Regions from separate parts of the Desulfomicrobium escambiense DSM 10707 genome, predicted to be linked through region 3. Evidence: predicted binding sites of a transcription regulator. Region 3 holds the regulator's gene; each other region holds the start of a gene.
The links. The regulator sigma-54, encoded in region 3, starts transcription at its own class of promoters, with help from an activator protein. The targets are predictions, from matches to a motif close to CTGGCACGGNNNNTGCTT.
Positions count from the first base shown of each region.

Region 1: a site for sigma-54 is predicted at 2,293-2,310, ahead of G394_RS0110210 (glutamine synthetase III family protein). Genes of this name have one in related genera too.
Region 2: a site for sigma-54 is predicted at 3,415-3,432, ahead of G394_RS20025 (NifB/NifX family molybdenum-iron cluster-binding protein). Genes of this name have one in related genera too.
Region 4: a site for sigma-54 is predicted at 3,473-3,490, ahead of nifH (nitrogenase iron protein). Genes of this name have one in related genera too.

Region 1 covers NZ_AUAR01000009.1:167,999-172,924, forward strand. Annotated here, with positions in the region: gene G394_RS0110200 (glycogen/starch/alpha-glucan phosphorylase) at 1-712, shown strand, start outside; gene G394_RS0110205 (EAL and HDOD domain-containing protein) at 717-1,961, opposite strand; gene G394_RS0110210 (glutamine synthetase III family protein) at 2,379-4,562, shown strand; gene G394_RS0110215 (AI-2E family transporter) at 4,767-4,926, shown strand, end outside.
Region 2 covers NZ_AUAR01000004.1:31,654-36,579, reverse strand. Annotated here, with positions in the region: gene G394_RS0104635 (hypothetical protein) at 1-210, opposite strand, end outside; gene G394_RS0104630 (N-acyl homoserine lactonase family protein) at 210-956, opposite strand; gene G394_RS0104625 (MBL fold metallo-hydrolase) at 992-1,831, opposite strand; gene G394_RS0104620 (Mrp/NBP35 family ATP-binding protein) at 1,845-2,774, opposite strand; gene G394_RS20025 (NifB/NifX family molybdenum-iron cluster-binding protein) at 2,881-3,390, opposite strand; gene G394_RS0104610 (sigma-54 interaction domain-containing protein) at 3,547-4,905, opposite strand.
Region 3 covers NZ_AUAR01000027.1:16,000-20,925, reverse strand. Annotated here, with positions in the region: gene kdsA (3-deoxy-8-phosphooctulonate synthase) at 1-526, shown strand, start outside; gene G394_RS0115415 (KdsC family phosphatase) at 516-1,040, shown strand; gene lptC (LPS export ABC transporter periplasmic protein LptC) at 1,037-1,573, shown strand; gene G394_RS0115405 (LptA/OstA family protein) at 1,589-2,104, shown strand; gene lptB (LPS export ABC transporter ATP-binding protein) at 2,101-2,823, shown strand; gene rpoN (RNA polymerase factor sigma-54) at 2,936-4,366, shown strand; gene hpf (ribosome hibernation-promoting factor, HPF/YfiA family) at 4,433-4,926, shown strand, end outside.
Region 4 covers NZ_AUAR01000008.1:110,836-115,761, forward strand. Annotated here, with positions in the region: gene nifD (nitrogenase molybdenum-iron protein alpha chain) at 114-1,754, opposite strand; gene G394_RS0109155 (P-II family nitrogen regulator) at 1,796-2,170, opposite strand; gene G394_RS0109160 (P-II family nitrogen regulator) at 2,173-2,514, opposite strand; gene nifH (nitrogenase iron protein) at 2,580-3,410, opposite strand; gene G394_RS18660 (LeuA family protein) at 3,724-4,845, shown strand.

The DNA.
Region 1 (4,926 bases), on a different contig from region 3:
CCACCACACGCCGCGCACCGTCTTCTTCGGGGGCAAGGCGGCGCCGGGGTATTTCCAGGCCAAGCTGATCATCAAGCTCATCAACTCCGTGGCCGCCGTGGTCAACGCGGACCCGGCCGTGGGCAGCGACCTGCGTGTGGTCTTCCTGCCCAACTACTGCGTGTCCCAGGCCGAAAAACTCATCCCCGCGGCGGACCTCTCGGAACAGATCTCCACGGCGGGCATGGAAGCCTCGGGCACGGGCAACATGAAATTCTCCCTGAACGGGGCTCTGACCATCGGCACCCTGGACGGCGCGAACATCGAGATCCGGGAGGCGGTGGGGGAGGAGAATTTCTTCCTTTTCGGTCTGACCGAGGAAGAGGTGGTGGGGATGCGCGTGGACGGGTACGACCCGCGGCAGTACTTCGAACGTTCCCTGGAACTGAAGAAGGCCCTGGACATGATCGCCACGGGCGCGTTCTCGCCCGAGGCGCCGGACCTGTTCAGGCCCATCGTCGATTCCCTGCTGAACCAGGGCGACTACTACATGGTCCTGGCCGACTACGAGAGTTACGTTCACGCCCAGGAAGAGGTCTCGCGGGCCTATGAGGACCAGGAGCGGTGGACGCGCATGTCCATCCTGAACACGGCCCACATGGGGCGGTTCTCCAGCGACCGGGCCATCATGGAATACGCTCGGAACATCTGGCAGGTGACGCCCCTGGCGTGATCCGTCAGCTCCTGGGTCCCAGGTCCAGGATCGCCGCGGCCCAGGCGCCGGCTTCGAGATGGAGCCGGCGCGTCGCGTCCGCGTCCAGGCTCAGGTCCTGGAGCATCCTGTCGGGGCCCTGGCCTTCACCGTCTTCCAGCGCGGGTAGCAGGTTCAGCAGCGGGGCGTATTCCGTGGGTCCCGCCGCCATGAGTGCCTTTTTCTGGGCCTCGGTCAGGGGCAGGCAGGCCAGGGCATCGGACATGTTCACACCGAGGATGGCGTCGAGCAGCGAAAACATGCCCATCAGAAACATCTCGTCGGGCCTGAAATCCCAGAAATCGTTCTGCGCCACGAGCTGTTCGAGGAACCGGCCCCGCCACAGGGAGACGTGCAGGACCTCGCCCTGGATCTCGCCCTGGGCCATGTCTGCCATGAGTACGGCGCGCAGCCAGTTGCGGACGTTGATCCAGCCCAGCAGCGTGATGGCCTGGCGGATGGAGTCGATCTTGCGCATGAAGCCGAAGGCCGGGGAGTTCAGGTACGACAGGAGGCGGTAGGACAGGCTCACGTCGGCCTGGATGGTCCTGGCCAGGGCGTCGAGGTCCGGATTTTCTCCTTCGACGACGCGCAGCAACTGCAGGCGCGAGTTCTGGTGGGAGGACAGCCGGCGGCCGGGGATGATTTCCGCGGTCTTGAAAAAGGACCCCTGGAAGAGGGTCGCGCCGAGGCCGAGCAGGCTCTCCGCCTCGCAGCGCGTGACGACGTTGCGGACCAGGCAATCCTTCGCCGCGGCGCCGCGCTTCAGGGCTTCGGGCAGGCCGGCGTCGGCGATCATGCCGGGCCTGTCCAGGCAGAGTAAGGATGCCGCGTCCAGGCACGAGGCGCCGGGCGTGACCTGCGGGTCCCACTCCAGGGCCAGGGTGTGGCCCTCTCGGACCAGCAGGGCCAGTGACTGGTCCAGGCCCTTGTCCCGCTGGCAGTCGGGGCCGAGGAGGATGACGGACGACTGTGCAGGTATGGCCCGGGGTACGGCCTGTTCCAGCTGCTTCCGGGAATAGGCCAGGAGCATTTTCTTGTTGCGGGCCAGGATGTTCTTCAGGCCTACGTAATCCCCGGCGATCACAACCGTGCCGACGCCTTCCCGGTCGGGCGGGAGGCCGGCCTGGCCCGAAGCGGCCTGGATCTCGTAGCCCCAGACGGATTTTGCGGAGGTGAAAACCGGATTGCGGGACAGCAGATGCAGATTGTCGGCGCCGGGTGCTTGCATCGGACGGACTCCGGGTTGCGGTGGGGAGAAGGTCGCTCTGCCGGAGAGCGTGCACGCGTATGATCTTTAAATCAAGGTCCGGACGGATTGTTAACATTAATGTTCACGACAAAGGAGGCCTCGCGATGCTGCCGATGCGGTCGCGCGCGGTTCGCACGCTTTCTTTGCGGTGGCTGCTGGGTACAAGGATGTATCCAGTCCCAATACATGATTTGCAAAATTGTAATTTTGTTATGATCATCCGGGGAAATAATTCGGTTGCATATTTCAAAAATGTAACCTATTTAACTGTCCAGTTCGGCTGGGGTATATATTTCAGGGTGTTGTCGAAATGGCACTTGGATTGCTTAGTACCTCGCGAACCTGAGCACGGCTCATGCCGGAAACTGCATACACCAACTTGCCCTGGAGGATATCATGAACGGATTAACGGCCCGTCGGGACGCCATCAAGGCCATCACCGACTATAAACCCACGCATGCCCCCCTGAATTTCAAGGAAACCTCCCCGACCGAGGTTTTCGGCAGCAACGTGTTCAACGACAGCGTCATGCGTGAGCGCCTGCCCAAGAACATCTACAAGTCCCTGAAGAAGACCATCGAGCTGGGCGAGAAGCTCGACGCCTCCGTGGCCGACGTCGTGGCCAACACCATGAAGGACTGGGCCATCGAGAAGGGCGCCACCCACTTCACCCACGTCTTTTTCCCCCTGACGGGCCTGACCGCCGAGAAGCACGACTCCTTCCTGGTGCCCGACGGCAAGGGCGGCGCCATCGCCGAGTTCAGCGGCAAGCTGCTCATCCAGGGCGAACCCGACGCCTCCAGCTTCCCCTCCGGCGGCCTGCGCGCCACCTTCGAGGCCCGCGGCTACACCGCCTGGGACGTGACCAGCCCGGCCTACATCCTCGAAAACCCCAACGGCACTGTGCTGTGCATCCCCACGGCCTTCGTGTCCTGGACCGGCGAGGCACTGGACAAGAAGACTCCGCTGCTGCGGTCCATGCAGGCCCTGAACAAGCAGGCCAAGCGCGTCCTGAAGCTCTTCGGCGTCGAGACCAAGCTGCCCATCACCAGCTACGCCGGCCCCGAGCAGGAATATTTCCTCATCGACCGCAACTTCGTCTTCGCCCGCCCCGACCTGCTCATCGCCGGCCGCAGCCTGTTCGGCGCCAAGCCGCCCAAGGGCCAGGAGTTCGAGGACCAGTATTTTGGAGTCGTGCCGCGCCGCGTCCTGTCCTTCATGATGGAAGTGGACCGTGAACTCTTCAAGCTCGGCGTCCCGGTCAAGACCCGCCACAACGAGGTGGCCCCCAGCCAGTTCGAGATCGCGCCCATCTACGAGCAGGGCAACCTGGCCACGGACCACAACCAGCTGGTCATGACCGTGCTGCGCAGCGTGGCCAAGCGCTACGGCATGGTCTGCCTGCTGCACGAAAAGCCCTTCGCCGGCATCAACGGCTCGGGCAAGCACCTCAACTACTCCATCGGCAACGACGAGGTCGGCTGCCTGTTCGATCCCGGCGACACGCCCCATGACAACGCCCAGTTCCTGGTCTTCTGCGCCGCCGCCATCCGCGCCGTGCACAAGTACGGCCCGCTGCTGCGCGCCACCGTGGCCAGCGCCTCCAACGACCACCGCCTCGGCGCCAACGAGGCCCCGCCGGCCATCATGTCCGTCTACCTCGGCGAACAGCTGACCGACGTCTTCGAGCAGTTCAAGAAGGGCGAGGTCAAGAGCTCCAAGCAGAAGGGCGTCATGCACATCGGCGTCGACACGCTGCCCCCGCTGCCCATGGATCCGGGCGACCGCAACCGCACCAGCCCCTTCGCCTTCACCGGCAACCGCTTCGAGTTCCGCGCCGTGGGCTCCTCCATGTCCATCGCCGGCTCCCAGGTGGCCCTGAACACCATGATGGCCGAGTCCCTGGACTACATCGCCACGGAGCTGGAAAAGGCCACTGGCGGCAAGAAGACCAAGCTCAACGCCGCCGTACAGGAACTGCTGCAGAAGCTCATGGTCGAGCACGAAGCCGTCATCTTCAACGGCGACGGCTACTCCGAGAAATGGCACAAGGAAGCCGAGCGCCGCGGCCTGGCCAACCTGAAGGCTACCCCCGACGCGCTGCCCATGCTGTCCGCGCCTTCGACCATCGAGCTCTTCACCAAGTTCGGCGTGCTGACCGAGGCCGAGCTGCGCTCCCGCGAGGAGATCTACCTGGAGCAGTACTGCAAGACCGTCGAGACCGAAGCCAACCTCATGTTGCGCATGGCCAAGACCGTCATCTTCCCGGCCTCCTTCCGTTACCAGAGCGAACTGGCCACGGCCTGCGCGAACCTGAAGGCCATCGGCAAGGAATTCGGCACCACGACCCTCGACCAACTGACCACCAACCTGCGCGCCATGCAGAAGGTCACCTACGAGCTCGAAGCTCTGCTCGAAGCCGACAAGGGCTCCTCGACCATGGAGCACGCCAAGTACTTCCAGAAGACCATCCTGCCGGCCATGGGCGAAGTGCGGAAGCACGCCGACATTCTGGAGACCCTCGTCGCCGACGACCTCTGGACCCTGCCGAGTTACATGGAGATGCTCTTCATCCGCTAACCCTATTTCCGCCGAACCGGCCTGTCGAAGCGCATCCTCCCCTCGCCAGGTTCTTTGCCGAAAACCGGCCGGTTCCGGAAACTCCTCCTCAGGCCGCCCCCACCAGGGGCGGCCGCTTTTTTGGGCGCAGGCCCCGCGTTGACGGCGCGCACGGCTGTGTCTAGATAAGCGGAAGCCCATTTCCACCCCGAACGAGCGAACACCATGGAAATCCTGCGCAAGTGGCTGAACACGGTCTTCTCGGACACGCAGCTGGTCATCCTTCTGCTGGTCCTGGCCATCTGCACGGCCGTCGTCCTGTCCGTCGGCAACCTGCTGGCGCCTGTCATCGCCAGCGTGGTCATCGCCTTCCTGTTGGAAGGAC
Region 2 (4,926 bases), on a different contig from region 3:
ATACGTGAACGCGTTCCGGTTCATCTTGATGAACGTCCCCTTGTCGATGCCCACGGCCTTCCCGCACTCGCACCAGACCTTGCCGTCGCGTTCCTCCAGGAACCAGATTTTCTCAATCCTCTCCCGGTGGCAGCGCAGGACCTCGCCCGGTCCCAGCTTGCGGTAGCGCCACAGCTTCCTGCGACAGGCGGCGCACTTGATGACGAGCATTATTCGGGCACGGTCTCCATGGAGGCCCATTTTGGCTCGTGCAGCGGCAGGACGTGGTCGGCCAGGGTCTTGGCCCGGACCAGGGTTTCGTAGGCCAGGTAAGGGTTCACGTTGGTGCCGGGCGGGATGACTTCCATTTCCATGGCGGTCACGGACTTGGGCGGGTAGAGGTTCTCCAGGATGGTGCAGAAGCCGCAGATAAGCACGCTCCCCTTGTCCGTCTCCACACGCACGGACATGCCGCCCTCGGTGTGGGCCGGGGTGTGGATCATTGTCACTCCGGGCGCAATCTCCATGTCGCCCGTCAGGGTCACGATCTGCCCGTTCTCCTCCACCTCCTCGATGTAATCTTCGAGGTAGCGAAAATCGAGCGGGTGTGGGTCGTGGATGCGCTCCAGTTCCTTCTCGTGCACGTAGATCTTCGCGTTGACGCACTTGGCGTCGTTCTCGCAGTGATCGTTGTGCAGGTGGGTGTGCAGGACGATGTCGATGTCCTCCGGCGCCATGTCGTACCTCGCCAGCCCCTCCTCGAAGCCGTAGATCTTCCCGCCGATGGCCTTCTCCCGCTCCTCGGAGACCACGGGGCGCATCTCGCCCGTGTCCACCAGGATCTTCTTCTCCCCACCCTCCAGGTACCAGCAGTAGATGGGAATGGTGAAGGGCGTCCCGTAGTCGTGCTGGTAGGTCATCATGCCCTTGTCGAAGACCTTGGTGCCCATGACGATGGGGTGGATGCGGTAGGTCATGCGTTCCTCCTGTGAACGGGACGGTGCGGCCGCCTTCAGAGGTCGGCCGTGTCCAGACGAAAACCCGAATACCCCGTGTGCACCTCGCAGTCCAGGTGGTCCGCCAGCCAGGCCGCGGCGGCTGCGCCCGTACAGTGGCAGGGCACGAGGAGCCCCACGCGCATGTCGCGCAGGGCACGGGCCGTCTTCTCCAAACGCTCCGGAGAGGCCGCGCCGAGGTGCAGGCCGCCGATGACGGCTCGGATGCGCTCCTCGCCCGTGACCTCACGCAGGTGCATGAGGGTGTTGACCAGCCCCGCGTGGCAGCAGCCCGTGCAGATCACGAGGCCCTTGTCCGTGGCGATCCACAGGGACTGGTCGTCGCCTATGGGGTCGGGCCGGTGGCCGAGGGGGTCGAAGAAGAACGGCCCCCCCGTGTCCTCGAAGTCCGTGCGGCGCGGGATGAAGCCGCTGAGCCCCATGCCCTCGCCAAGCGGCACGGATTCGCCGCTCCAGAGCAGACGATCCACGGACAAGGCGTTCAGGGCGCGCATGGACGCCATCGGCATGCGGATGTCACGGGCTTCACCGTCCCGGATGCTGTAGCGCGGCTCGGTCACCCCGGAATGGCAGAACAGCCTGGCCTGCGGCGCGGAGGACAGAACGAGTGGCACCGCGCCGGTGTGGTCGTAATGGCCGTGGCTCAGGGCCAGGATGTCCGTGCTGCCCAGATCGACGCCCAGAATGCGAGCGTTTTCGGCCAGGGCAGGGCCCTGGCCGGTGTCCAGCAGAATCCGCCTGTCGCCGGCGTCGATCCACAGGGCGTAGCCGTGCTCCGCCACGCAGCCGAAGCCGGCCTGGTTGTCGACGAGTACCGTCAGTACGGCCCGTGTCATGGCGCCTCCCGCTTCAAGCCTGCGGAGCCGGTGCGGGCAGATCCAGCAGCGGCGCGATCACGGAACGCATGAGCACCGCCGTGGGGCTCGACGCATGGTGCAGGACGAAGGCCTGCCCCATGTCCCCGGCCTCGGCCACGGACGGGTCGATGGGGATGGAACCCAGGAAGGGCACGCCCATGTCGTCGGCCATCCGCTTCCCGCCGCCCGAACGCAGGATGTGCGTCACCTCACCGCACTTGGGGCAGACGAAGCCGCTCATGTTCTCGACCACCCCCAGGACCTTCATGCCGACCTGGGCGCAGAAGGTAATGGACTTGCGCACGTCCATGGCCGCCACTCGCTGCGGCGTGGTCACGACCACGGCGCCGTCGATGGGGTTGATGAGCTGGCAGACGGACAGGGGCTCGTCGCCCGTGCCGGGAGGCGCGTCGATGATCAGGTAGTCGAGGTCGCCCCAGGCCACGTCCTTCAGGAACTGCTTGATGACCCCGCCCTTGACCGGGCCGCGCCAGATGACGGCGTCGTCGGGGTTGCGCAGCAGGAAGCCCATGGACATGACCTTGAGGTTGCCCAGCTCCACGGGCAGCAGGCCCTCGGGCCCCTGGTCGATGGTCGCGCCCTCCAGGCCGAGCATGGTCGGGACGCTGGGACCGTGGATGTCCACGTCCAGCAGGCCGACCTTCTTGCCGGCCAGCATGAGGCCCATGGCCAGGTTCACGGCCACGGTGCTCTTGCCCACCCCGCCCTTGCCGGACATGACCATGATCTTGTGGTCGATGCGGCACAGGCGGGCCTGCAGGGCCCTGCGCTCCTGAAAATCCTGATCCGTCTCGTTCAGCTGCCGCTTGGCTGCCGAGCACGAGGAATCCGTGCACGAATCGCACGTCGACGCCTTGGAACGGGCCGCACCGGATACGGCGCTCTTCTCCGTGTTGTCCATCAAGTATCTCCGAAAAAGCCTGTTGGTGTTCATCCCCATGTCCTCCCGGCCGCGAACTGCGTGCTCCGCGCCAAGAGGCGTCCATTTCGATATCAAAGTCGTCCCATTACCCGTCACGCCCCGGCAACCCGCATCCGCCCGGCCCCCGGCCGCCCCTGCGGGCGCGCCTGCGCTGACCGCCGGGACCGATGTCGGAACAGTCTTCGGATGCGACGGGCACCGGCGTTTCCGCACGCCGGGGTCCGAAGCCGGCCGCCCGCTGCTCCCCTGCCCCCCGGCCGCGGCACGCGCCGCGGCATCCGGGCATGGCGAAGGTTTCGTCGAGCCCCCCATGCTCCCACGCGGCCACGACCCGGTCCAGGTCGCCGGCCACGAAGCCCACCACAGTGATGCCCCGGGCCGCCAAGGCCTCGGACATGGACCGGGAGATGGCCCCGCAGATGAGGGTCCCCACGCTCAGCGCGCAGAGCTCCTCGGCCCTGTGCAGCGGCTCGGAACACTGCAGCAGATGCTCCTCGCGCGTCCCGGCGCCGTTGCCGAGGACGAGGATTTCGCCGCCGATGTCGAAGACCGGGGCGATGCGATGCTGCCAATGATGCACTGCGATGCGGGTCATAGGGTCCCTCTCTGCGCCAAGGCAAAGCATGGAGCGTGCCGGAAGAGACCGGACCGCCCGGCGGGGCCGGACCAAGGCGGGCCGGGGATTTCGGGCGTCAGGCGCAGGAACGGGGTTGCGGCGGCGCACCACAAGACGCGCGAGAGTTGCGCGCGGCTACCGTCGGGGGGTGGAGCGGCCGTCGCGGACGGGCAGATCCATGCCCAAGCGCTTCATGCGCCGAAAAAGCGTGGTCTTGTGGATGCCCAGGTCCCGCGCCGCGGCCAGGCGGTTGAAATCGGCCCTCTCGAGGGCGGCCTGGATGGCCTGCCGGTCCAGGAGATCGTGCACGGACTGATGCCCGCCGATATGGGGCGCCGTGGCCGTCAACTCCTCGGGGAGGTGGACGATGCCGATGCGTTCGTCACCGCAGAGCACGAAGGCCCGTTCGATGCAGTTCTCGAGTTCGCGGATGTTGCCCGGCCAGTCGTGGGCCATGAGCAGCGACAGGGCCTCGGTGCTGATGCCGGGGACGCCACGGTTCTGAAGGCGGTTGAAACGGCGGATGAACTGCTCGGCCAGAAGCCCGATGTCGTCCTTGCGCTCGCGCAGAGGAGGCAATTCAAGGCGGATGACGTTGATGCGGTAGTAGAGGTCCTCGCGGAACGTCCCCTCGCGGATGAGGTCCGGCAGGCTGCGGTTGGTGGCCACGATGACGCGGGCGTCGGTGGACTCGGTGCGCGCGGAGCCCAGGGGCTCGAAGGTCCGCTCCTGCAGCACGCGCAGCAGGCGCACCTGCAGGGCCGGGCTGATCTCGCCGATCTCGTCCAGGAAGATGGTCCCGCCGCGGGCCTGGGCGAAGCGGCCGAGACGGTCGCGCACGGCGCCGGTGTAGGCCCCGGCCTTGGCTCCGAAGAGTTCGGACTCGAGCAGCGTGTCGGGCAGGGCCGCGCAGTTCACGGCCACGAAGGGCCCCTCGCTGTGGGCGCTCAGGGAATGGATGGTGCGGGCGAAAAGTTCCTTGCCCGTGCCCGTCTCGCCGGTGATGAGGACCGTGCTCGGGCTGGCCGCCAGGGCCGGCAGGACCTCGAACACATGGTGCATGCGCGGGCTGCGGCTGAAGAGTTCGCCCACGTGGTAGCGCCCTTCGAGTTCGCGCTTCAGGGCGTCGACCTCGGACAGGTCGCGGAAGGTCTCGGCGCCGCCCATGACCCGCCCGGACTCGTCGCGGAAGACCGCCGTGGACACGCTGATGGGCACGCGCTCGCCCTGGGCCGTGATGATGTACCCGCAGGTCCCGATGTGGGGCCGGCCGCTCGCCAGAGTGGCCTGCAGGGGGCACTGCGCGCCGCACAGGCTGGAGCGGAAGACCTCGGAACACAGGCGTCCCAGGGCCTCGGCGCGCGGCACGCCGGTGATCTCCTCGGCGGCGCGGTTGAAGGAGGTGATGCGCCAGTCGAGGTCCACGGTGAAGACGCCGTCGGAGATGCTCTCCAGAATGGCGTCGGTGGGCGTGTCGTGTTTGGGGGTGGCCATGGCCTGTCATGTTCCCGGACA
Region 3 (4,926 bases):
GGCCTCCCTGGCCGCCGAGGTGGCCGACGTGCTGCAGATCCCGGCCTTCCTCTGCCGCCAGACGGACCTGCTGTTGGCCGCGGCCCGCACCGAACGCGTCGTGAACATCAAGAAGGGCCAGTTCATGGCCCCCTGGGACATGCGCGGCCCGGTCGAGAAGATCCGCTCCGAAGGGTTCACGCGCATCTGGCTGACGGAGCGCGGCTCCATGTTCGGCTACAACAACCTCGTGGTCGATTTCCGGTCCCTGGTCATCATGAAGCAGTTCGGCTGCCCGGTCATCTTCGACGCCACGCACTCGGTGCAGCTCCCGGGCGGCCAGGGCACGTCCTCGGGCGGCCAGCGCGAGTTCGTGCCGCCCCTGGCGCGAGCGGCCGTTGCCAGCGGCTGCCAGGGCCTGTTCATGGAGATTCACCCGGACCCGGACAAGGCCCTGTGCGACGGCCCCAACTCCTGGCCCCTGGCCAAGGCCCGCACCCTGCTCTCGGAGCTGGCGGCCATCTGGAGCGTCCCCAATGAATGCTGAGCGCCTGGCCCGCGACGTGCGCCTCATGATCCTGGACGTGGACGGGGTGCTGACCGACGGCGGCCTGTACTACGACGAATCCGGCTGCGTCATGAAGCGCTTCAACGTCCAGGACGGCCTCGGCATCAAGCTCGGCCCCAAGGCCGGCATCGAGTTCGCAGTCATCACGGGCCTGGAGTCCCCGGCCGTGAAGCGGCGCGTGACGGAACTGGGCATCGGCCACTATTATTACGGGCACCACCGGAAGGTGCCGGCCATGCGAGAAATTTCCGAGAAGACCGGCATCCCCTTCGAGCACATGGCCTACGTCGGCGACGACTGGGTCGACGCCGCGCCCATGTCCATGGTCGGCTTCCCCATCGCCGTGCCCAACGCCCGTCCCGAGATTCTCAAGCTCGCGGCCTGGACCACCCGGGCCATGGGCGGCCACGGGGCCGTGCGCGAGGCCCTGGACTTCGTCCTGCGCGCCCAGGGCAAGCTCGACGTCATGTGGCGGGAGTGGCTGACGGCATGAAACGAGCCTTGGCGGCCCTGCTGACCCTTCTCGTCCTGGCCGGCATCGCCGTCCTGGGTTGGCGCATGCTGTGGCCCGAGCGTCTGGACCCCGACATCGCCCGCAACGTGGACGTGGACCTGAGCCTCAAGGGCGTGAACCTGAGCCAGGGCAAGGACGGCAAAAAGCTCTGGAACCTGAGCGCTGCCGGGGCGGACTACGCCGAGGCCGGAGACGAGCTGATCCTGACGGACCCCGTCATCACCTACTGGGGCGAGGACGGCGAGGACCACGTCGAAGTCACGGCGCCCAAGGGGCAGGTCTGGCAGAAGGAGGACCGCGCCAGGATGTGGGACGGCGTCAACGCCACCCGGGGGGAATACCGCATGCGCGCCGACACCCTCGACTACACGGGCGGCAACCGCACCCTGGTTCTGTCCGGCCACATCGACATTTCAAGCGATTCCATGCAGGGCAGTTCCGACACCCTGACCTATTTCCTGGACACGGGCGACATCCTGGCCCGCGGCTACGTCCAGGTCACCCTGAACTGACGAGCGGGAACATCTATGCGTTCACTCATTCTGATTCTCCTCCTGGCATGGGCCGCCCCCCTGTGGGCGGCGGAGCAGACCGTGCCGGTCAAGATCACGTCCGACACCATGACCTACACCCAGAAAGGCGATCAGGTGCTCTTTTCCGGGTCGGTGCACGTCATCCGCCAGGACGTCGAGATGTGGTCCGACACCCTGACCGTGTTCCTCGACAAAAAGCAAGGCGGAGGCAACTCCACCCAGACCGCCATGGACCAGCAAAGCTCCATCAAGAAAATCGTCTCCCAGGGCAATGTCCGCCTGAAGGCCGACAGGGGACGCTCCGGCACCTGCGCCAAGGCCACATACGAAACGGCCACGGAAATCCTGACCCTCGAAGGCGACCCCGTGCTCATGGAAGGTGCCAACAAAATCCAGGGCGAAGTCATCAAGCTCTACATGCGGGAGAACCGCAGCGAAGTCCTGGGCGGCAAGCAGCGGGTCGAGGCCATCTTCAACACCCCGGCCGACACCAAGGAGCTCAAGCCGTGACGACCCTGTCAGGCCGCCAGCTGGCCAAACGCTACGGGGTCCGGGACGTTGTCCGCGACATCGACCTCGACGTGCGCCAGGGCGAGGTCGTCGGCGTGCTGGGCCCCAACGGCGCCGGCAAGACCACGACCTTCTACATGCTTGCCGGCATCGTCACGCCCACCCGCGGCGAGGTCACCCTCGACGGCGTGGACATCACCCGCTGGCCCCTGCACAAGCGCGCCCGCCTGGGCATGAGCTACCTGCCCCAGGAAAGCTCCATCTTCCGCAAGCTGACCGTGCGCCAGAACCTGCAGCTCATCCTGGAATACTCCGGCCGCACGGCCGAGGAGCAGAAGCGCACGGCCGACAGGCTCCTAGATGAACTGGGCATCACCCGCCTGCAGGACCAGCAGGCGGCCTACCTGTCCGGCGGCGAGCGGCGCAGGCTCGAAATCGCCCGCGCCCTGATCCGCGACCCGAAGTTCATCCTGCTGGACGAACCCTTCGCCGGCATCGACCCCCTGGCCGTGGACGACATCCAGACCATCATCGAGGGCCTCAAGGCCAAGGGCATCGGCGTGCTCATCTCCGACCACAACGTGCGCGAGACCCTGCAGATCTGCGACCGCGCCTATCTGGTGTATGACGGCCGCATCATCCTGAGCGGCAGCCCCGACGAAATCGTCGCCGACCCCGGGGCGCGCAAGGTCTATCTCGGCGAGGGTTTCAGCCTTTAGCGGCGTGCCGATTTCCCAAGGATTGCCACGACCTGCCTTCTGTGGCAAAGTCTTTGCTGGATGAATCCGCCGACGACAACACTGCATCTTACGCGTAGACGACAGAGACACTATGGGCCTTGAACTTCGACAGAACCTCAAGCTGACGCAGCAGCTGGTCATGACTCCGCAGCTGCAGCAGGCCATCAAGCTGCTTCAGCTCTCCCGATTCGAGCTCCTCGAAGCCGTTCAGCAGGAACTGCTGGAAAATCCGATGCTTGAGGAAGCGCCGCGGGAACTCTCCGAGGAGGTCGAAGCCCAGGCCCCGCCCGCCGAGCAGCGGGCCGACGTGTCCTTCGACGACGCCGAGCTCATGCGCAACGCCGACTGGGAGAACTACCTCGGCGACTTTTCGAGTACGACCAAGCAGGTGCAGTTCAAGGAGACCGAGGCCCTCGAAGAGATGATGTCTTACGAGGCCAGGCTCTCGGGCAAGCCTTCCCTGGAAGGCCACCTTCTGTGGCAGCTCTGCCTCTCCAACATAACCGAAGAGGAGGAGGCCATCGGCGAGGCCATCATCGGCAACCTGGACTCCCTGGGCTACCTGACGACCAGCGCCGAGGAGATCGCCTCCGAGACCCTCTCGCCCCTGGCCCTGGTCCAGTCCGTCCTGTACCGACTGCAGCGCTTCGACCCGGTAGGCGTGGCCGCCCGTTCCCCCAAGGAGTGCCTGCTCATCCAGTTGGAGGTCTTGGGCCAGGACGACCCCATCCTCATCTCCCTGGTCGACGAGCACCTGGAAGACATCGAGAAGCGCCGCTACAAGCCGCTCCTGCGCAAGTTCAAGATCCAGATGGAGGACCTGAAGGCCTACCTGGACATCATCCAGACCCTGGACCCCATGCCCGGCGCGAGCTACGGCAGCGACAACACCGTTTTCGTCAGCCCCGACGTCTTCGTCTACGAGTACGAAGGCGATTTCGTCATCGTCATGAACGACGACGGCCTGCCCAAGCTGCAGCTGAGCCCCTACTACATGGAAGACACGAACTTGGCGGTGAAGGGCCCGGACCGGGAGTACCTGCACGACAAGATGCGTTCGGCCATGTGGCTCATGAAGAGCTTGCACCAAAGGCAGAGAACCCTGTATAAGGTGGTCGAGAGCATCGTGCGGTTTCAGCGGGCCTTCTTCGAGCACGGCGTGACCAAGCTAAAGCCCCTGATCCTCAAGGACGTGGCCGACGACATCGAGATGCACGAGTCCACGGTCAGCCGCATCACCACGAGCAAGTACGTGGCCACACCGCACGGCATCTTTGAGCTGAAATTTTTCTTCAATTCCGCGCTGGAGATGGACGACGGCACCCAGGTGGGCTCCGAATCCGTCAAGGCCATCATCAAGAAGATGGTCAGCGAGGAAGACCCTAAGCACCCCTACAGCGACGAGAAGATCGCAGCGGTGCTCAAGGAGAAGCTGGATGTGAACATCGCCCGCCGCACGGTGGCCAAATACCGCGCCGTTCTGGGCATCGAGTCCTCATCCAAGCGCAAGCAGGTGTTTTGATATCCCACCCTTCGCCGCCCTTCGGGGAAGACGCGGGGTTGACCCTCAACTGACGAGGAGGATTCCATGAGGATTGTCTTCAACTTCAAGAACTTCGACCCTTCCGACCACCTGCGCAAGTACGCCAAGGACCGTTTCGGCAAGCTCGGCAAATTCATGGCCGGCACCCCTGACGCCGAACTGCAGGTCAATCTCGAAGTCGAGAAATTCCGCCATATCGCCGACGTCGTCCTGACCGGCAAGAACGTGCACATCTCCGCCCGCGAGGACAGCGAGGACATGTACTCCACCGTGGACATGGTGTGGGACAAGCTCGAGGCCCAGATGCGCAAGATCCGCGACAAGGACAAGAGCAAGCGCAAGGCCGGTGGCGAGACCGTGCGCATGGACGTCATCAGCTTCGACGAGGACACCACGGGCAAGCGCAGACAGAGCATCCAGCAGACCGACCACTTCGAGCCCAAACCCATGGTCGTCGAAGAGGCCGCCATGCAGCTCGGCAAGACGGAGAACGACTTCCTCGTCTTCCTGAACGCCGAGAACGAACGCGTCAATGTCAT
Region 4 (4,926 bases), on a different contig from region 3:
ATCAAAGATCCTCTCAAGGAGGCGCGGAGGATGCGACGCAGGCGTACTCTTACGGTACGTCGAGGAGCAGCCGACAAAGCCGACGCAGAGAGGGCTTTGATATGGAATCGGGCTTATTCCCAGACGTAGGTGGCTGAAAGTTCCGGGTTTTCCTGCCAGGGCGCCTTCATGTAGCCCCAGACCCTGCTGTTCACGAGGCGGTCGATCTCCTTGTAGAAGTTCACCGCGCCCTGGAAGCCCGCATAGGGCCCGCCGGAATCGTAGCTGTGCAGCTGCTTCATGGGCACGCCCAGCTTCTGGATGGAGAACTTCTCCTTGATGCCCGCGCAGAAGATGTCGGGCCTTACGATTTCGACCAGCTTTTCGGCCTCGTACTGGTTCAGGTCGTCGACGATGAGGGTCTGGTGCTCCATGTCAGGGATCAGGCCGTCGTAATGCTTGAACTTGAACCCGGCCGCTTCCAGCTTGGCCATCTCCTCGGAGCTCTTGCGCGGGGCGTAGCGCTTCTCGTCGGCCTCGACGTGGATTTCCTCGATGTTGCGGCTGTCGGCGTCGACCTTCAGGTCCGGGATGACCTGACGGCCTTCGTAGTCGTCGCGGTGGGCGAACTCGTAGCCGGCGGCCAGGGTCTTCATGCCCATCTCGGCGAAGAGGTCCTGATAGTGGTGGGCGCGGGAGCCGCCGACGAAGAGCATGGCCTTCTTGCCTTCGGTGCGCGGGCGGACGTCGGCGATGACCTCCTCGACGGCGGGCATCTCCTCGGCGATGACCTCCTCAACGCGCGCGGTCAGTTCGGGGTCGGCAAAGTATTCCGCAATCTTGCGCAGTGACTTGGCCGTGGACTTGGCGCCGATGAAGTTGACCTTGATCCACGGGATGCCGAACTTGGTCTCGAGCATGTCGGCCACGTAGTTGATGGAGCGGTGGCACATGACGGCGGACAGGTCGGCCTTGTGGGCCGAGGCGAACTGGTCGTAGGTCGAGTTGCCGGAGAAGGTGGCGATGTTGGTGATGCCGCACTTCTTCAGGATGCGGTCGATCTCGAACCCGTCGCCGCCGATGTTGTATTCGCCCAGGAGGTTGATCTTGAACTTGCCGGGCTTCTCGGCGTCGTTCTCGCCCACGACCTCGCTGAAGATCTTGTTGTTGGCGATGTGGTGGCCGGCGGACTGGCTGACGCCCTTGTAGCCTTCGCAGCTGAAGGCGAAGACGTTGCAGTCCCCGAACTTGGCCTTCATCTTGCGGGCCACGGCGTGGATGTCGTCGCCGATGAGGCCCACGGGACAGGTCGCGAAAACCGCGATGGCCTTGGGGTGGAAGAGGTCGTAGGCTTCCTGGATGGCCGCCTCCAGCTTCTTCTCGCCGCCGAAGATGATGTCCTGGTCCTGCATGTCCGTGGAAAAGCAGTAGGGCATGAAGTTCTCGTCGCCCTCGCCCGACGCGTCGGTCTGGTTGCGGCGGGTCAGCCAGGAGTAGAAGCCGCAGCCGATGGGGCCGTGGGTGATGTTGACGATGTCGCGGGTGGGCCCGAGGATGACGCCCTTGCAGCCGGCGTAGGTGCAGCCGCGCATGGTGATGATGCCGGGGATGGTGCGCACGTTGGCCGATATTTCAGGCGTCTCGTTGCCGAGAGCCTCGTTGACGAGGATCTGGGAGGCGCGCTTCCTGGCCACCTTGGGCGGATACTTGGCGAGCATTTCCGCCTTCACGTCCGTCGGCGTCCAGTTGACGAGCTTTTTCGCAGTCGATGCCATGGTGTTCTCCTTATCTGTCCCGATTTCATTCGAAATCGGGTCTATTCGATGGACTTGGCGCCCTTTTCTCCGGTTCTGACCCGCACCGCGTCGATCATGGGCAGGACGAAGATCTTGCCGTCGCCGGGCTGGCCGGTCTTGTTGGTGTCGGTGATGACCCTGACCACCTCGGGCACCAGGTCGTCGGTGACCACCACGGTCAGCATGCGCTTGGGGTAGAGCTTGCCCTTTTCGCCGAGCACGGCCACGGCCTCCTCGATCCCCTTCTTGGCCCCCTCAAGGGGCTTCAGGTCCACCAAGCCCTTGCCGCGGCCGTAGGCCTCGTGGGCGAAGAAGGCGACCACGCCCGCGTCCTGCAGGGCCTTCTTGGTCTTGTTCATCATGTTCATGCGGATGACCGCGATCACTTCTTTCATGGCTAGGCTCCTGTCGGGGCGCTGTCGCAGATGCCGGAGCTGATGGTGTAGACGTCGCCCACTTCGCTGACGAAGATCTTGCCGTCGCCGAAGGCGCCCTTGGCGCCGCTGCGGGCGGCCTTCATGATCACGCTGATGACGAAGTCCTTGTCCTCGGCCTTGACCACGCTCATGAGCATGGTCTTGGGGATCTCGTCGTAGGTCACTTCGCCGATCTTGATGCCGCGCTGCTTGCCGCGACCGGCCACGGAATACTTGGTCACCGCCGGGAAACCCGCATCCATGAGGGCGGCGAGGACGTCGTCGGACTTTTCGGGGCGTACGATTGCTCTGACCATGATCATATGCTTTCTCTCCATAAAAATTATTAATTTCGGACAGTTGGATTCATCTTCAGCGTGCCGACGACCTAGACGGCTTCAAGGAGACCGTAATCCATCAGGAGCTGCTCCAGTTCCTCGATTTCCAGAGGCTTCGGCACGACGAACATCTGGTTCTGGTCGATGGCCCGGGCCAGGTTGCGGTAGTGGTCGGCCTGGGGGGCTTCGGGCTTCCACTCGATGACGGTCATGCGGTTGATCTCGGCGCGCTGCACGTCGTTGTCGCGGGGCACGAAGTAGATCATCTGGGTGCCGATCTTCTTGGCCAGTTCCTCGATCATCTCGCGCTCGTTATCGACGTTGCGGGAGTTGCAGATCAGGCCGCCCAGGCGCACGCCGCCGGACTCGGCGTACTTCATGATGCCCTTGCAGATGTTGTTGGCCGCATACATGGCCATCATCTCGCCGGAGCAGACGATGTAGATCTCCTCGGCCTTGCCGTCGCGGATGGGCATGGCGAACCCGCCGCAGACCACGTCGCCCAGGACGTCGTAGAAGGCGTAGTCCAGGCCTTCGGACTCATGGTATGCGCCCAGGGATTCAAGCATGTTGATGGAGGTGATGATGCCGCGGCCGGCGCAACCGACGCCCGGTTCGGGCCCGCCGGACTCGACGCACCAGGTGCCGCTGAAGCCGCCCTTGCGGATGTCGGCCAGTTCAACGTCCTCGCCTTCGTCACGCAGGGTGTCGAGAACCGACTTCTGGGCCAGGCCGCCCAGCAGCAGGCGCGTGGAGTCGGCCTTGGGGTCGCAGCCCACGACCATGACCTTCTTGCCCATCTCGGCCAGGCCGGCGACGGTGTTCTGCGTGGTGGTGGACTTGCCGATGCCGCCCTTTCCGTAAATCGCGATCTTCCTCATGACGTGTGCTCCTTTATGTGAGAGTTGTGGTGTGCTTGGTGTGCCGTACCTGGAGCAGCCTAGGGCAACGGCCGTGCCAAAACCCCACAATCGAAGCAACTGCTTGAAAAAACACATATTTCAGACATTGCCCGGCAATTTCAGACAACTTCGATCTACACTGCCTACAAAGACAAAAGTGTAGCCGCGGACACTTCCGTCCGTTGCGACGCAGGTGCCTGTGACATGATGTCGTTCAATGTTTCCGACATGTTGTGCTTGATCCACGATTGGCATCGACCGTGCACAGGGAGAGGCAAACACGGGAGGTAGCATGCTGATCGACACGACACTGAGGGAAGGGGCGCAAATGTTCGGGAACTATGTCCCGCAATCCGTGCGCATAGAGATGGCCAGCCGCATCGCGGCCATGGGCGTGGAGGAAATCGAGGTGGGCTGGGTCGGCCAGGAAGGACTGGGACAGCTGGTGGGAGCCCTGCGCGCCCAGGGCGTGACCGCGGACCTGAGCGTCTGGTCCCCGTGCCGCCCCGTGGACGTCTACCGGGCCGCAGGACTGGGCATAGACACCATCAACATCGGCCTGCCCGTCTCGGACCTGCATATCGCCGAGCGCCTGCGCACGGACCGCGAAGGACTGACGCGAATGCTCCGGGAGACCGTGGGCCTGGCCCACTCCTGCGGCATCCGGCGCATCAGCGTCGGTCTGGAGGACGTGACCCGCGCGGACCAGGACTTCGCCCTGGCCATGGCCCGCACGGCCAAGGGACTGGGCGCGGCGCGCATCCGCCTGGCCGACACCCTGGGCGTCATGACGCCCCTGCGCATCGCCGAGCTGGTGCGCTTCTTCGTCGGCGGCGTGGACATGGAAATCGCCATCCACTGCCACAACGACTTCGGCATGGCCACGGCCAACGCCGTCACGGCCCTGGAGTCCGGAGCCCACTGGGCGGATGTTTCGGTGCTGGGTATCGGCGAGCGCTCGGGCATCTCGGCCCTGGAGGAGGTGGCGGCCCACCTGCGCCTCGTGCAGCGCTACGAGATCTACGACATGAACGCCGTGCGCGGCCTGTGCGACCTGGTGGCCGAACACGCGCGCATCCCCGTGGCCCGCAACCGCCCCGTGGCCGGGAAGGACATCTTCGCGGCCGAGTCGGGGCTGCACGTGGACGGCATTTTAAAGAACCCGGACATCTTCGAGCCTTACGACCCCAGCCACACGGGCGCCAACCGCGTCCTGGACCTGGGAGCCAAGGCCGGGCGCGGGGCCGTCGGGACCATGCTCCGGCAGATGGGCCTCAATAAGCCCTTGCATTCCATCGGCGGCCTGGTGAACGCCATCCGCGAGAAGGCCGGACACGCAGGACGCCCCCTGCGGGCCGAGGAACTGCGGGCCCTGGCCGCGAGCCGGGAATGCCTGGACAGCGGGAGTTGCTGACGCGGTTCCGGCGAAGAATCCAAACAGACCTCCAAGGCTTGACCTGAAACCGTATCTTGGGCCATGATTTTGCGCATTGCT